3 regions of the Lysinibacillus sp. ACHW1.5 genome follow, and region 1 is predicted to be linked to each of the others. Evidence: riboswitches for the same ligand, from Rfam matches in the RefSeq annotation. Region 1 holds a riboswitch; each other region holds the start of a gene.
What was found. Region 1 has a riboswitch for cobalamin ahead of L6W14_RS13580 (energy-coupling factor ABC transporter permease). Riboswitches for the same ligand answer to the same signal wherever they lie in the genome.
Positions count from the first base shown of each region.

Region 2: linked by a shared signal. The riboswitch ahead of L6W14_RS10215 (hypothetical protein) and the one ahead of L6W14_RS13580 (energy-coupling factor ABC transporter permease) in region 1 are both predicted to bind cobalamin.
Region 3: linked by a shared signal. The riboswitch ahead of L6W14_RS10225 (ABC transporter substrate-binding protein) and the one ahead of L6W14_RS13580 (energy-coupling factor ABC transporter permease) in region 1 are both predicted to bind cobalamin.

Region 1 covers NZ_CP091777.1:2,713,961-2,719,084, reverse strand. Annotated here, with positions in the region: gene L6W14_RS13600 (S8 family serine peptidase) at 1-1,072, opposite strand, end outside; gene L6W14_RS13595 (energy-coupling factor ABC transporter ATP-binding protein) at 1,220-2,056, opposite strand; gene cbiQ (cobalt ECF transporter T component CbiQ) at 2,053-2,826, opposite strand; gene L6W14_RS13585 (energy-coupling factor ABC transporter substrate-binding protein) at 2,832-3,104, opposite strand; gene L6W14_RS13580 (energy-coupling factor ABC transporter permease) at 3,108-3,854, opposite strand; cobalamin riboswitch at 4,003-4,188, opposite strand; cobalamin riboswitch at 4,439-4,621, shown strand; gene L6W14_RS13575 ((2Fe-2S) ferredoxin domain-containing protein) at 4,767-5,124, shown strand, end outside.
Region 2 covers NZ_CP091777.1:2,072,617-2,077,740, forward strand. Annotated here, with positions in the region: gene L6W14_RS10190 (ATP-binding cassette domain-containing protein) at 1-270, shown strand, start outside; gene L6W14_RS10195 (ABC transporter ATP-binding protein) at 277-1,011, shown strand; gene L6W14_RS10200 (YhfM domain-containing protein) at 1,070-1,438, opposite strand; gene L6W14_RS10205 (PH domain-containing protein) at 1,549-1,929, shown strand; gene L6W14_RS10210 (GNAT family N-acetyltransferase) at 2,093-2,860, opposite strand; cobalamin riboswitch at 3,074-3,258, shown strand; gene L6W14_RS10215 (hypothetical protein) at 3,484-4,239, shown strand; gene L6W14_RS10220 (elongation factor G) at 4,376-5,124, opposite strand, start outside.
Region 3 covers NZ_CP091777.1:2,078,150-2,083,273, reverse strand. Annotated here, with positions in the region: gene L6W14_RS10235 (S9 family peptidase) at 32-2,020, opposite strand; gene L6W14_RS10230 (precorrin-3B methylase) at 2,091-2,768, opposite strand; gene L6W14_RS10225 (ABC transporter substrate-binding protein) at 2,820-3,812, opposite strand; cobalamin riboswitch at 3,975-4,162, opposite strand; gene L6W14_RS10220 (elongation factor G) at 4,345-5,124, shown strand, end outside.

The sequences.
Region 1 (5,124 bases):
CGATACCTGCCACGACAGGAGAGGCCATGGATGTTCCACTAAATTTGACAAAAGATGATCCTTTCTTCGCATCATGAACGGTACTATAAATGTCTTCCCCTGGTGCAACAATATCCACAGACGGGCCGTAATTGGAGTAGCTTGATAGTTTGTTGCGTTCGTTTGTTGAACCAACACTAATGACACCTTCGTAAGAAGCGGGGAAGGAATATTCATCTGTCGATTCATTGCCTGCGGCCGCCACAATTGTAATCCCACTATCAATCGCCTTCTGAACGGCTTCCTTCATCAGGGGAGATTCACCATAGCCTCCTAGACTCATATTAATGACGTCAACGCCCTGCTCAATTGCATAAAGAATACCCTGTGCAATGATGAAATCATTAGCACCTTCTTTGCCATTAAATACATCAATTGGCAGTAACTTTGCATTCGGATTAATCCCATGCCCACCTACGCCATTATCTTTTGCTGCGGCGATAATACCTGCCACATGTGTTCCGTGATCGCCTGAATAGGTAGTATTAGCAGGTGCTGCTGCATTATAGGGTGGGAGTACTTGTGACTTTAGATCGGGGTGTTTAAAATCTACACCAGAATCAATGACAGCAACTGTGACATCATGGTTGCCTGCTAATTCTAGTGCCTTATCCATTTGCAGTAAGTTTAAATGATACATCTCTTGTTTTTTAGGATCAGCTTCTTTATTAAAAGAATGATAGATGTAACTAGGAGATACACTTGATATTCCGTTTTGCTTTAAATAGTAAGAGACGGCTTTTTCAATCGATACGCCTTTATTTAGTTGTACAACATCATACCCTAATGAAGGAATGGAGCGGATGACCTTGGAGCCAATTTTTTTATGTACGTTTTTATCAAGACCTGAATGCTTGATAACAATTGTATCCTTACTCATCCATTTTTCTTCATTCTTCTCTGTTTGTTTCGCACTGTTTGCCAGCATGTTTTTCGCTTTATGCTGAGGTGCCTCAGCAAAGGCAGAAGCAGTAGGAACCATGAGTGCAGCAGATGCTACAACAGCGACTGATTTTTTATACCAACTTTTCAATTGTTATCTCTCCTTGGTGTTATAAATTAAATCTCGACTATATTAATACGGACAAAGATTAGAAAAGTTTCGTAATGTAGGAAAATTTTTCTTTGCTATTTTAATTTTTGGTAGGTTTAACGAAAAAACCTAGCATTGTTAAAAGCTTTAGATCATTTCTATTAATTGTTGTAGCTCCTGCTTGGAACGAGGGATGTTGATATTTTCCTGCAATAGCTTCTTTTTTTGCAAAGCTATGACCATTTCAAAAATCCATGGACGTTCAAGATGCGCGCGATGTAACAATTCGTCTTCATAAAACAAGGTGATTGGATCACCGTTATAAATAATTTTTCCAGCCTCCATAACAATGATTAGATCTGCCCATTCATAGGCGAGAGGTATGTCATGGGTTGCTAGTAAAATGGTTCTCTCACCATCATCTAATTTGGCTAAGTATTGTAATACTTGTGTAGCATAATAATTATCAAGACCTGCTGTTGGTTCATCTAACAAAAGGACAGAGGGCTCCATCGCTAAAACACCTGCCATTGCTACACGTTTTTTCTGACCTACGCTTAAAAAATGAATGGGTTTATCAAGCAAATCTTCCACTTCGGTTTGCGCAACGGCCCATGCTATTTTTTCTTCCGTTTTTTCAGTAGACCAGCCGAGATTCAATGGGCCAAATGCTATATCTTGCTTGACGGTCCCTGAAAAAAGCTGATGATCTGCATTCTGAAAAACAATGCCGACTTTTTGGCGTAGGGCCTTTAAAGCTTTTCGACTATATTCCAGACCGTTGCCTTCGAATATAATCGTCCCAGCTGTAGGTTTTAAAATACCGTTAAGATGCTGAAATAAAGTCGATTTTCCTGCGCCATTATGCCCGAGTATGGCGATTTTTTTACCTTTTGGAATGTCTAATGTAATATCTGACAACGCCTTCGTACCATCCGCATAGGCATAAGATAATTGGTTGAGTTCAAAATAAAATGCTGTCATGTAAAATACCCTCCATATACGATGAGGACTAGTAAAATAGCTGCCATGCCTAGCCAATTTTTCTTGCTATAAGAGCCCATCTCTTGCCAGTAGACGGCCTCGCCTCCACGTGATTGTATGGCGTTGTTGAGCTCCCGGCTACGCTGAAACATTTCCACAAATAATGCCACAATAAGCATGGAGACAGAGCGTAGCCATTGCATCGGTGAATGATAGCCGAGACGTGCTTGCTGGGCGAGATGTATATTTTGCATGCTTTCTAAAAACATAAAAATAAAACGATAGGTTAGTTCGACGAGCTCCACTAATAAAGAGGGGAGTCGCCATTGTCGTAGCACATAACATATTCCTTGTACGGAAGTGGTTAGAATTAAAAAGTATAAACAACTAATGCTGCCAAGGACAATAAAGAACAGCTGTTGCGCTGCTAACACACTTGCATTCCCAATAAAGACAGTCCAATTCCTAAATGTAAACGACCAAATATGGGCAGGGAGTGTATTCGTTGATGATGTAAAGGAAAGTAAAATAGATACGAGACTTGTTAATAAGAAAAAGCTAGGTAGCAATAATAATTTGCCGTAGTATGCAAGCGGAATTTTTGCACCTAAAATGATAAAAGCACTCATTACTAAAAATGTAATGAGTGAAAGTCGTTCATCTCTCATGATGAGCGTTATGAGAAGTAGTCCAAGTGAAAATATCATTTTTTCTAGCGGATGAACGGACGCTAGCTTATTCAGATAGGCATACTTATCAATGAGTAACATAATGGTTAACCTTCTTTGTGTTTGCCACGCATATAGCCGATGAAGTAGCCAATAAAGCCAGCTCCTATAGCTGCCTGTAGCACGAATAATAAGCTTTCGATTTCACCACTTGGTGGCTCCCATAGACTTTCAAACCATGGTTCATATTCCGCATTGATTTCACCGATAGCTGCTTCTGCTTCTCCATCAGCACCACCAAATTCAGCACCTTTTTGTATGAATAAGGGAATGATGGCTAACAACACAACAATTGCTAATAACAATAAATTTTTTTTCATTTGTTAATGTGCCTCCTTTGTTGAGAAAACACGTAACGTTTTTAATTCGCTAACATTGTATTTTTTCAAGAAATTCATCACAATGACCGTTAAAATTCCTTCACTCACTGCTAAAGGAATTTGCGTTAAGGCAAAAATACCTGCAAACTTTGTAAAGGATGCCATAAAGCCTCCAACCTCTGAAGGAAAGGCTAGTGCTAGTTGTACAGAAGTCACAATGTATGTACCTAAATCACCAAGCATAGCTGCAAAGAATATGGCTAGTGAAAATGACAACCCTACTTTTTGAGCCCCTTTAAAGACAAAGTAAGCAATAAAAGGACCAACAATAGCCATAGAAAAGGCATTAGCCCCTAAAGTTGTAATTCCTCCATGAGCTAATAATAAAGATTGAAATAATAAAACGATTGTTCCAATTACACTCATTGCTAGAGGGCCAAAAAGTACTGTCCCAAGTCCTACACCAGTTGGGTGAGAGCAACTACCTGTAACTGAAGGGATTTTTAGGGCGGATAGCACAAAGGCAAAGGCTCCTGAAAGCCCCAAAAGCATTTTTGTTTCAGGATTTTCATCAATGGTTTTTCGAATAGAACGCAATCCTAGAATGATAAATGGGATAGAGATCACCCACCAAAAAATAGCCCATTCGATTGGTAAAAAACCTTCCATGATATGCATGGCAAAGGCACGTTTTGGCACGATTAAAAAGGCCAGTAAAAAATAACTAAGTTTCCACCATGATAATGTCAAAAAGCTTTCCTCCTAACTAATTAATAGATTTTTAGAATATTGCGTGCGTAATTAAAAAAAGCACTTCTCCTTAGGTGGAAAAGTGCATAGCTAAAAAAGCAAATAACAGTCTCATCTGCTAAGCCGCACACCTATCCTCGTAGGTTGAAACGATCACTTATTTTTCGGCAGGTCTCCTGGCTCTAGTTCAATGCTTTATAGGTCTTCCCATCCGTTGGACAGTGACATATTCTATAAAGCTCCCTATTACAGTGGCGGGACCGCGCCGGACTCAAACCGGCTTCCCTTTTAAGCAAAATGACAAGCACTTTGCACCGAAAAACATTCAAATTGTGAGATTTCACGACAAAGTGTAACATGAATTTCCATAAATATGCTATACCTTTTATGAAATTTTTTAAATTAAAGGTCAACGGTGAATATTCTGATAAAATTTTGTGTGCAAATTATATGATTGTATAAATTTCATACCTAGTTCCATTCAAAATTGATAAATTTGTCATAAATTTTTAAAGAAATATTGAAATTTTAAAATAATAAGATATGATAAAGACAGTTTTCTATTTAAAATTCTACTAAAAATTTCATATAAAACGTCAATAAGTGCTCGAATAGCTCGAGATAATAGGGAAATTGGTGAAAATCCAATACAGCCCCCGCTACTGTAATAGCTGATGAAATCGCAAAGCCACTGGTGCAAACTTGGGAAGGTGCGACAGTAAAATGAAGCTTAAGTCAGGAAACCTGCTTATTTGATTGTGCATGCAAACTTTTCGGAGGGAGAAGTTGAAGCGAAAGCGGGTACCTGTATTTCATTCTATTCGTTTTTATTTGGCTTCTACAAAACCTTTACTCTTCGTTATAGAGTAAAGGTTTTTCTTTTTCCAAAAAGCAAATGAGGGGAGACAGAAGATGACAACTTGGAATTTAGAGGGGATGAAAACACATCTCTTTATTTGCAATGGCAGTAGCTGCATGAAAAAGGATGGGGAGGAAATTACCTTAGCCATTCGAGATGAGATACAGCGGCAAGCACTCGATCAGGAAATACATACGACAAGAACGCGCTGTAATGGACGCTGCAAGGATGCTTGTGTGGTAATCGCTTATCCTCAAGGAAACTGGTATCGTGTGCCATCAACAGAGCATGCTAGAACACTAGTACAAGATTTACATCATGAATCCTTATACAACGAACATGTCTTTACACTTCGTGAAGGTACATTACAGCGTACTGCTCAAACAACTGCCATTAAAGGGATCGAAAAGG
Region 2 (5,124 bases), 640 kb from region 1:
CTGGCGCCAGCTGTTTTATTAGCGGATGAACCAACCTCTTCCTTAGATATGCTGCATCAACAGGAATTTATTCAACAATTGAAAAGGCTTCATACACAGCTAGAAACAACCGTACTCTTAATTACCCATGATTTAGATGTAGCTGCTTCCATCGCGGATTTTATCCTCGTCATGAAAAATGGAGAAATTGTGGAGCGAGGGCGAGTAACAGAAATCTTTGAGCAGCCTAAGCATCCATACACTAGTCAGCTAGTTGCGCATCATTTTTAGGAGGAGGTGTGGGCTTTGATACTTCAGGTTCACAATATTTGTAAAAGCTATCGAAAGGGACGCCCAATATTAAATCATATTCATCTTACTGTAGGAAAAGGGGAAATAGTCGGCTTAGTAGGAGAAAGTGGCAGTGGCAAAAGCACATTGGCCAAAGTAATTATGCAGCTAGAAGCTCCTGAAAAAGGGGCAGTATACTTTCAACAGCAACCAATAACCAAGCATCGTCGCGCAGCTTTTTATGACAACTGCCAGATTATTTTTCAAAATGCAACAGCCTCTTTAAATCCCATGTGGACTGTAAGGGACCTATTAAGAGAGCCGCTTCAGCATAAGCAACCTATAACGGACACCTATTTACAGACCATGCTGGAGAAGGTCAAGCTACCAACAGATATCTTACATGCCTTGCCCTCTGAGCTAAGTGGCGGAGAAAAACAGCGAGTTAATTTATTACGATCCCTTTTGGTCGAGCCACAATTAATCGTATGTGATGAAATTATTTCAAGCCTAGATCGCTTGATTCAACGAGAAATCGTTGATTTATTAAAGACCTTGAATAAAGAAAGGGCAATGGCCATTCTCTTTATCTCTCATGACTTAAAGGCTGTTTCCTATTTATGCGATCGCATTTATGTGATGAAGGCTGGAACCATTGTTGATGAGAGCAACAAAGAGAATAACGGCTTTACCTTCACGGACAGCTATGCAAAAATGCTGTTTCAGGCAATGGATCATTGATTTGGCAAAACACTTCCTTTGAATGGGAAGTGTTTTTTTATGAGTGAACGAGCGCAGCTCATTTTTCAGTGAACTCCTTAGATATTGTGTAGATCGTATGCGTATCCTCGACATGCATCAAACTACTGTTTTGCCCTTTATCACCTAACCAAAGATGATAGCGATATTTGTTTCCTGCCTTGTCCACTATTTGTCCATCATATTCTGGCAAAGCCATATTGACAACACCCTCGTTTTTGACTGTTGTTGCAATGGCTTGTTGGAATAGTGTAAGTGATTCTTCATCCGTATATTCTTTAAAAAAATCAGTGTTCACCTTGTTAAATTTAGCACCAATAGAAATGCTGACCTTAGCTAATTTATCTTCTGGTTTTTCATTACATCCTAGTAAAACAACGGCTAGTAGAGACACTAAGGCAGCTATCATTATTCGCAACCACTCACCCCCTCTATAGGCTAAATAATACCACCATTTCCTGTCGTAGCTCTCACTTCTTTGTAATACATTAAATAAACGAGAGCGAAAGGGGACAGATAGTGGGCTTATTTGATGGATTGATCGGCAATGCAAGCGAGGTGAATTTAGAAAAACTACAGGAGGAGGTCCATAATTTATTAATCCCAAACGAGACAGTCAAGAACGCCTATAAAATTATTAGAGACACGTTTATTTTTACCAATAAACGATTGATCCTCATTGATAAGCAAGGAGTGACTGGCAAGAAAACAGAGTATCATTCCATTCCCTATAAAAATATCGTTCATTTTTCAGTCGAAACAGCTGGAACATTTGATTTAGATGCAGAGCTTAAAATATGGGTGTCTGGCAGTCCATTACCGATTCAAAAAAACTTCAATAAGGCGACAAATATTTATAAGGTGCAAAGCGTCTTAGCACAGTATGTTTTGGGGACGTAATGAAGGTGCTAATAGTACGTGTGCACAACCCAAAGCCCGCAGATTTGTGAGGCTTTTCTGTCGTGCCAGGAAGGGGGCGGTGTAACGGATTTTAAATCGGCTTCATGATTACGGTAAGCTCGAAAATACTGTCAAGTGTAAATAAGAGCGCCTTGCCGAGACCTTATTCAAATACAATCATTTCTCCGACTTCTTTAAACCCGAAGCGTTTATAAATATTTTTTCCATCCTCTGATGCCTGTAAGACTACGGGCTTTTGCTTATCGATTGTTTGACTGAGTAGGAATTGAAACATCTCACTGCCATAACCCTTGCCCCTATACGCATCTTTTGTCATCACATCATAAATCCCATAGCTATGTTTACTGTCGATTAATAATCCCGTAGCGATAGGTACTTCCTTTATACAACCAATAAACATGCGGGCATTTGATGCTAGTTTTTCCTGTGAGAATTGATGAAAGTAAATTTCTAATGCATCTCTTTCTGCTGTTTCTCCAAATAAACTTAGAAAAACTTCCTTATATTGTAGAAGATCTTCCTTGTTACTTACTTCTGTGATGGTAAGATAATTGGAAATTCGTGGACCTGTGTGAAGTGTATGGTCAAGCTTCATCATCATATTTCGTTCAGCTTCCTGTAAATTGCAGTCTTTTATCAGTTGTAGCCAATCATCGCTTAGATAGTTGGCATCCACCCACGTGCTGAAGGGAAGTTTATTCACAATGAAATGATTAATCCTTTGTTTAAGATGATTTTCCTTATGAATTATAGGCGATTTCGCTACTAACAAATTAAATGTATCAGTTGGAATATTTGTATTGGCTATGACAAAATGAGCTTCCTCTATAATTTGTCCAGAAACGGCTCGAGTAAATAGTTTCATTTTTTCCTCTAAATTACTCGTTACTAATTGTTGACTTGTTTTCATATTTTTCATCCTTCCACTATTAGAAGTACACTATCTTTCATTATAAAGTCAATGAAAGATAAAAAATACGCAGTTCACCTTTTTTATATCCCCCTATAACTTTATTAGTAGTTTGGAAAATATTATGATATTTGACTTTAGAAAAACACTACTTTAAAATTGATTTTAGTAATCTAATAGGAATGTGGAGTACACTCGATTCCTATGACAACTGAATAGCGTGTAGTAATAGGTGTAAATTGCGTGCAATTTGCTTAAAAGGGAAGTCGGTGTGAATCCGACACTGTCCCGCAACTGTAAATGTGAGCGACTTTTCAGCAACCACTGTCAAATGATGGGAAGGGGAAAAGTGGCGATGACCATGAGTCAGGATACCTGCCTGTTACGAGTACACACCATAAACCTACGAGGAATAGGAGGTGGCATGTTGACAAAACAGAATGCTCTGTTCGTCACAGTACGTCAAACGCCCATAGTAAATGAAAGGGTTCATAATCGAACTCGTTCACACATACTTAGGGTTTGTTTGGCATTGTGTGATGAAAGAAGATAAAATGAAGGATTTCCTCAAAAGTAGGGAGTCCTTTTTGTTTTGAAAATATGTACGCAAAGGGGATGCACGTATGACAAATATTCATGTAACGACAACGTTGGAAACGCCTTATGAAGATCTGAACATTTGTAAGCAACCACGCACAGAAGTTGCCAAGAAAGCGAAAACAAGAATGGTGGTCGAGTCTCTGATCGATCAATTATTAGCAACGAAGCTGATTCGCAATGATCGCTTCTTTGAGCAAATCTTATATAATAAAGAAATTATTTGGATACAAAATGGGGATGTGGACGGTCATCTTTTAGCGAAAGCAGCCATAGCAGATGAACTAAAAACAAAGACGAATAGTTTTATGATGTACATGCCGACCAATCCGATTGTCTATGAGGTCAAAGGAGAAGCGTATCACTTAATTACGCGCATTGATTCTACACGCGCAAAGCCCAACCTCGACCGTCTATCATTGGAGCCCAAGCCTGTTTTAAGTGCCGCTCGTGTCAATGACTTATTATGCTCGATTGTCATGCGCTTTTACGAAACATATTTATATGATTTAGCATCTCATCATGACAAACTCATTGCATTTGTGCAGCAGGAATATGCCCAATTTATTGAAGCGGTGCAAGCGTTAAATGATTATCATTTCAACTGGCATCCACGTGGCAACGGTCACGAGCTTTTACTGCAATTAATTGATCATCTACAACTATTAAAAAGTCAACCTGGTAAGGTACTCATTGATTTTACGAACAAGCATGACTATGTAATAGTTGAACCCGCATATTTGTTGGACAATCCAACAAAGAAAGCTGTCGGTGCACTATAAAAACAAGCCCTCCATTTTTTGGAGGGCTTGTAATATCTTGTTGTAGGGTAGAGATATATTGATGCCCAAGCAAGAAATACCCGCGCTAGAGCGATGGATACCCGTGGAAGCCGAGAAAATACCAGAAGCGCCCACCCTACAGGCAATGCATGGCTGCCTGTGCTTCTTGCCATGGAACCGAATATCCTTTGCCCTTAGCACAAAAGATACTAGAGGAACTATACTCAGGGTCGGCATTTTTATCATAGCCAATCTGTGCAATCACATCCTCTGTATTATGGCACACATCATAGCCATCAAATTGGAGTGTGAGTGCACCTTTCCCATTTGTATAGGCGGCAAAGGTTGTACTGTAGCTCATTAAAGTGGCAACAGGTGCACGACCTGTTAGGATAACATCCGTTTCGGATAAAATCGGGTCATCGAACGTGCCTGCTGCTTGCTGAATATCAGTCATCATACGACCGATAAAGTCGTTTGAAGCTTTCATTTTAAAGCGATAATAGGGTTCAAGTAGAACATTTTGTGCCTGCTCCAGCCCCTGACGCAGGGCACGGAAACTGGCTTCACGGAAATCTCCCCCCGATGTATGTTCATTGTGCCCGCGACCTGTTAGAAGTGTAAAATGAATATCTGTTACAGGGAAGCCTGTTAGTAGCCCATGATGGTCACGCTCAAACAGGTGCTTTTCAACAAGGCGCTGATTGCCTACAGATAAATGATCGGCATGACAGGCATTGGTGAAGGTATTACCTGTTCCACGTGGATTTGGCTCCATTAATAAATGAACTTCTGCATAATGCTTGAGGGGCTCGAAATGACCATAGCCCGTTACGGTCGTCGCAATGGTTTCCATGTATAAAATTTGCGGCTCACCAAAGGAGA
Region 3 (5,124 bases), 640 kb from region 1:
TAAGAAGATGTTCTCTTCTTAGGCCACCCGATTATAGATATTTCACAAACCAATCACGGATATATTCAAGTCGATTAATTCGTAATGTAGGCTTTCCACTTCTTGAAAGTTCATGATTCGCCTCAGGGAAACGCACGAATTTTGTTTGTTTTTTACGATATTTTAAGGCGATAAACAATTGCTCTGCCTGCTCAATTGGACAACGATAGTCTTTTTCACCATGTAAAATCAATAATGGTGTCTCCACTTTGTCTACATACTTCAGTGGCGAATGATGCCATAGCTTCTCTATATCATCGAGTCCTGCTTGAATTTGCCAGTCTGTAAAATAATAGCCGATATCACTGACACCAGCAAAGCTAATCCAGTTCGAAATGGAGCGCTGCGTCACAGCTGCTTTAAAGCGATTTGTATGGCCAACAATCCAGTTGGTCATAAAACCACCGTAGCTTCCACCAGTTACACCTAGACGATCTTGATCAATAAAATCATAGTGCTCCAGAGCGTAGTCTACCGCTGCCATTAAGTCCGCATAATCATTACCACCATAATCGCCACGTACTGCATCAACAAATTTTTGGCCATAGCCATGACTACCACGCGGATTCGTATAAAGCACTGCAAAGCCTTGTGCAGCAAGGATTTGGAATTCATTAAAGTAGGTATTGCCATACATTGCATGCGGACCACCATGGATTTCAAGAATGAGAGGATACTTCTTCCCTGCTTCATAGCCAACTGGCTTCATAATCCAGCCGTTGACCTTCCAGCCTTCAGCACCTTCAAATTCGATACTCTCTGGAACAGCTAATGTTTTGGTTTTTAAAAAATCTTCATTAATGGACGTCAACTGTTCTTTGTCACCTGTTTTTAGGTTCACATAAAACAGATCGCCTGGATTGGTCGTTGTGCTAATAGCCGCAATAGCCTGATCATTTTGCGCATCAAGTGAGAAGCCATAGACATATTGATCATCATGGATAGCTGGGTAAATTTCGCCATCTACATTTCCGTAATAAATCGCCGCATTGCCGTGATCTGTGACTTGGAAGTAGAAGCTATGATTATCATTCATCCATTGCACTCGTGGTGACGCTACACCTTGCAGGAAATCACCGATGACATAATCACCAACAGGCGCATCAAATTCACTTGTTACACAGTTTAGTAGTTTTTGCTCCATGTCATACATCCAAAGCTTTGCTTGTGTGGCATTTTCAAATTCACGTTCTCCACCTACAAAAGAAAGATAGCGACTATTCGGAGACCAAGCTGTTTGGTAATATGCACCCGAACCTTCTGTTAGCTTGTGACTCTGCTTCGTTTCTAACTCCAATAAATAGATATCCACATTAAATGAGAAATCTAAATCCTCCGCTTTATCTGCTAAGTACGTAAGGTATTTGCCATCTGGCGACCAAGTACCCAGATGGCAGTACTCTTTGCCTTCTGTCACTTGTTCTAGCTCTCCTGATGCCACATTGACAATGGCAATATGGGTAAACTGCTCCATATCCATAAATCCACCAGCATCCGATTTGTGTTTCATTTTCTCGATTTCTAGTGGCTTTAGTTCTTTATCCTTTTTCTTTTCATCCTCCGCTTTATCTAGGATGGTTTCATCTTTCCCTAGCACGACTGAAAAAGCAATTTTCTTGCCACATGGTGACCAGACAGGGGAGGTCGCTCCATTTTTACAATGTGTCACCTGTTTTGCCTCTCCACCTGCTTTCGAAAGAACATAAATTTGTGACTTACCTGTTCTCGTTGACAAAAATGCAATTTGACTGCCATCTGGTGACCAAACAGGGGAACTCGTTCTATCTTCACCAAATGTCCATTGCTGTGGTGTTTTGTCCTTCAAGTTTATGTAAAACAAATTCGATATATAGTCGTTTTTCTTCTCGTCCATACGAGTCTCTACATAAACTACCTCTGTCCCATCTGGTGAAAGCTGTGGATCTGCTACTGATTTTAAGTGATAAAGATCTTCTGGTTGAATCCCTTGTTTCGATGTCATGTTCTTGCTCCTTTGTATTGTAATTTTCTGTGCCTTACTACAATACTTCGACACCCTAAGTAATATTCCTCTATTGAATTGAATTTTTCACTAGTTCCCAATATTCTGCTGACTTTGTTCTGCGATAAAATTTATAAAAGGGCTCATTTGGGCGAGCATGCTCCTTATAAAGGTTTATCAGGTGCAGTAAAAAATCTTCAATTTGTGTGACGTCTACCCTCTTAGCGAATAACGTGCCAGCCTGTGCCTTTGCTCCCATTGGTACTGCCCCTAAATAGACATCAAAGCTTTCTTGTTGGTAAACGAGTCCAATATCATCATAGACTGCATTGTAGCAAGCTGATGCACAGCCATTAATATTGACACGCACTCTTGCAGGTACCTTCATCCCCTCTATGGCATTATAGAGCTGTTCGGTTATCGGAGCAGCCTCCATTTTCTCCCCATCACAAAAATCGCAGGCCTTCATGGCTATGATTGAACCAGAGGGAGCAACATAAAGACCTGCTTCCTGTAAGGCTTGCACCGCTTCCGTGGCATCGCACGTTGGTATGGATACGAGTATACTATAGGAAGCAGAATATTTTATCGCCCCCTTTTCGCCAGCAATTTCGGCTATTTTTTGGAATTGTGCAGGAGTATAATGCTTATTAATAATGCCAGGGCTAACGGCTAGACGGGTAAACTCACCATGACCGTTCAGTGTTTCAAATGTTTGATCTGGTACATTTTTTTGAAATGCGTTCATTTTTATCGCTCCTTATAAAAAAGGAGCTAGCAAAACGCTAGCTCGAATGGATTAAAAGTTTTCAGGATAGAAGCCCTTTGCTAAAATTTCAATGGCCTCTGCCGCACGAACCCCTTCAGACGCTGCTGAAAGTGGCAGGATGACAAAGCGCTCATTTTTGACCGCTTCCATCTCCTTTAAGGCTGGATCATTTTTTAAGAATTGGATCTTTTGGTCTGCCGTTGTTTCACCGTAATCAATCACGACAACTACCTCTGGGTTGCGGTCTACTGCATCTTCCTTCGACACAGTTGTCCAGCCAGATTCCACATCACCAAAGATATTTTGTCCACCCGCGATTGTCACAAGCTCATTCATAAAGTTTTGACCAGCTGTAAATACATCCTTTTCACCGCTATCAAACACAAGAACACGTAATTTTTCGCTATCTTTTGGTAATTTAGCTTGTACTGCCTCTACATCTTTCGTCATTTGCTCAATTAAAGCTTCGCCACGATCCTCAATACGGAAAATCTTCGCGATATTGCGAATATCAGTGAAAATATCTTCTATTGTTGGCTTTGTCATGTTGGAAGCCGTATGTAAATACGTATGGATGCCTAATTCTTCAAGCTCTTCTGGTGTGCCTACACCCTTTTCGCCAAAGCCACTTTTCCAGCCAGCATATAGGAAATCTGCCTCGGCATCGATGACTTGCTCCTTCGTTGGGTATTGATCGGAAAGAACAGGGACCTTATCGTATGCCTCTTGCAGTGGTTCATAGATTTTATCATCTAAGTAAGCTGTCCCTACCATAGAATCCTCTAAACCAAGTGCAAGCATGATTTCTGTCACATGTTGATTTAAGCTAATCGCTTTTGTTGGTGCTTCCGTATATGTTTGAGTTGTGTCATTATTTTCAATGGTTACTTCTGCTGCCGCCTCAGATGGCTCAACCTTTTCACCTTGTGCAGCTGATTCCGTTTTGTCCTTTGCGTTACAAGCCCCTAAAACAGCGACCAAGGCAATGATCATCATCAGCCATATACTTTTCCATTTCTTCATGTCCTTTTCTCCTTTGCTGTTAAAATATAGAAAGAAATCAGAGACTTCTTTACTACTAAGGTAGTTGGAAGGGCATAAAAAAACCCTCTTGTCGCCAAGAGAGTAGCATAGTGAAATAACGGTATCATTACCTTCATCACTATCCCCATCCTCGTGGTTCTTAGTCAAAAAATACATACTGGCAGGTATCCTGGCTTAGGTTCATCATCTATACGCCTTCCCATAGTTTCACTACAGTGGCATGCTGTATAGACTCCCCATTTACAGTTGCGGGACAGCATCGGAATTGCACCGATTTCCCTTTTAAGCAAATGACAAATGCCATTTGCACCAATACGTTCTATAATGGTCAATACTATTGATAGACTAGCAGAAGAAAATTTATCGCGCAATCAGTAGTATGACACTAAAAGTATAATCATCATTATATTAGCACTATTTCGACATAAAGACGAACTATTTTACAAGAAATATAGAAGCTAGTATTCTGTTACAATAAAAAGATAGCATTCTATAGAAACGAGGATTTCTTATGTACAAAACGATCGGTGTACTTGCGCACGTGGATGCAGGAAAAACGACCTTCTCTGAGCAAGTGCTTTTTCATACAAATAGTATTCAAGCACGGGGGCGTGTTGATCATCAGGATACCTTTCTTGATCATCATGAGCTAGAGCGCAGACGGGGCATTACGATATTTGCCGAGCAAGGGCGCATGAATATTGGCGATGATACATACACATTGATTGATACGCCAGGGCATGTCGATTTCTCCCCTGAGATGGAGCGTGCCATTCGTGTGATGGATTATGCCATTATTATCATTAGCGCTGTCGAAGGGATACAGGGCCATACAGAAACAGTGTGGCAACTTTTACGTCAATACCATGTCCCTACCTTCTTCTTTATCAACAAAATGGATCGTGAGGGTGCCAATATGGAGGCCGTCATCAGCCAGCTTCGCAAAGATTGCTCTCAGCATGTTTTGTTCATCGATGAGCCACTGCGAGCAGACTATGTATCAAATAATATTATGGAATGGCTGGCGGAGCGCGACGAAAAATTGCTTGATGCCTTTCTATATGAGTCATTGGAGCATGAACAGTGTCTTGCTCAATTAAAGGAAATGATTAAAAATGAAGGTGCCTTCCCTTGCTTTGCTGGCTCGGCCTTAAAGGATGAGGGCATTCAGGAATTTCTTGACCAGCTCCCGCTGTTAACGGCTTCCCATTTTGACAAGGATGCCCCATTTGAGGGCGAGGTTTTTAAGATTCGTCATGATGGTCACCAGCGTTTAACCTTTATGAAGGCA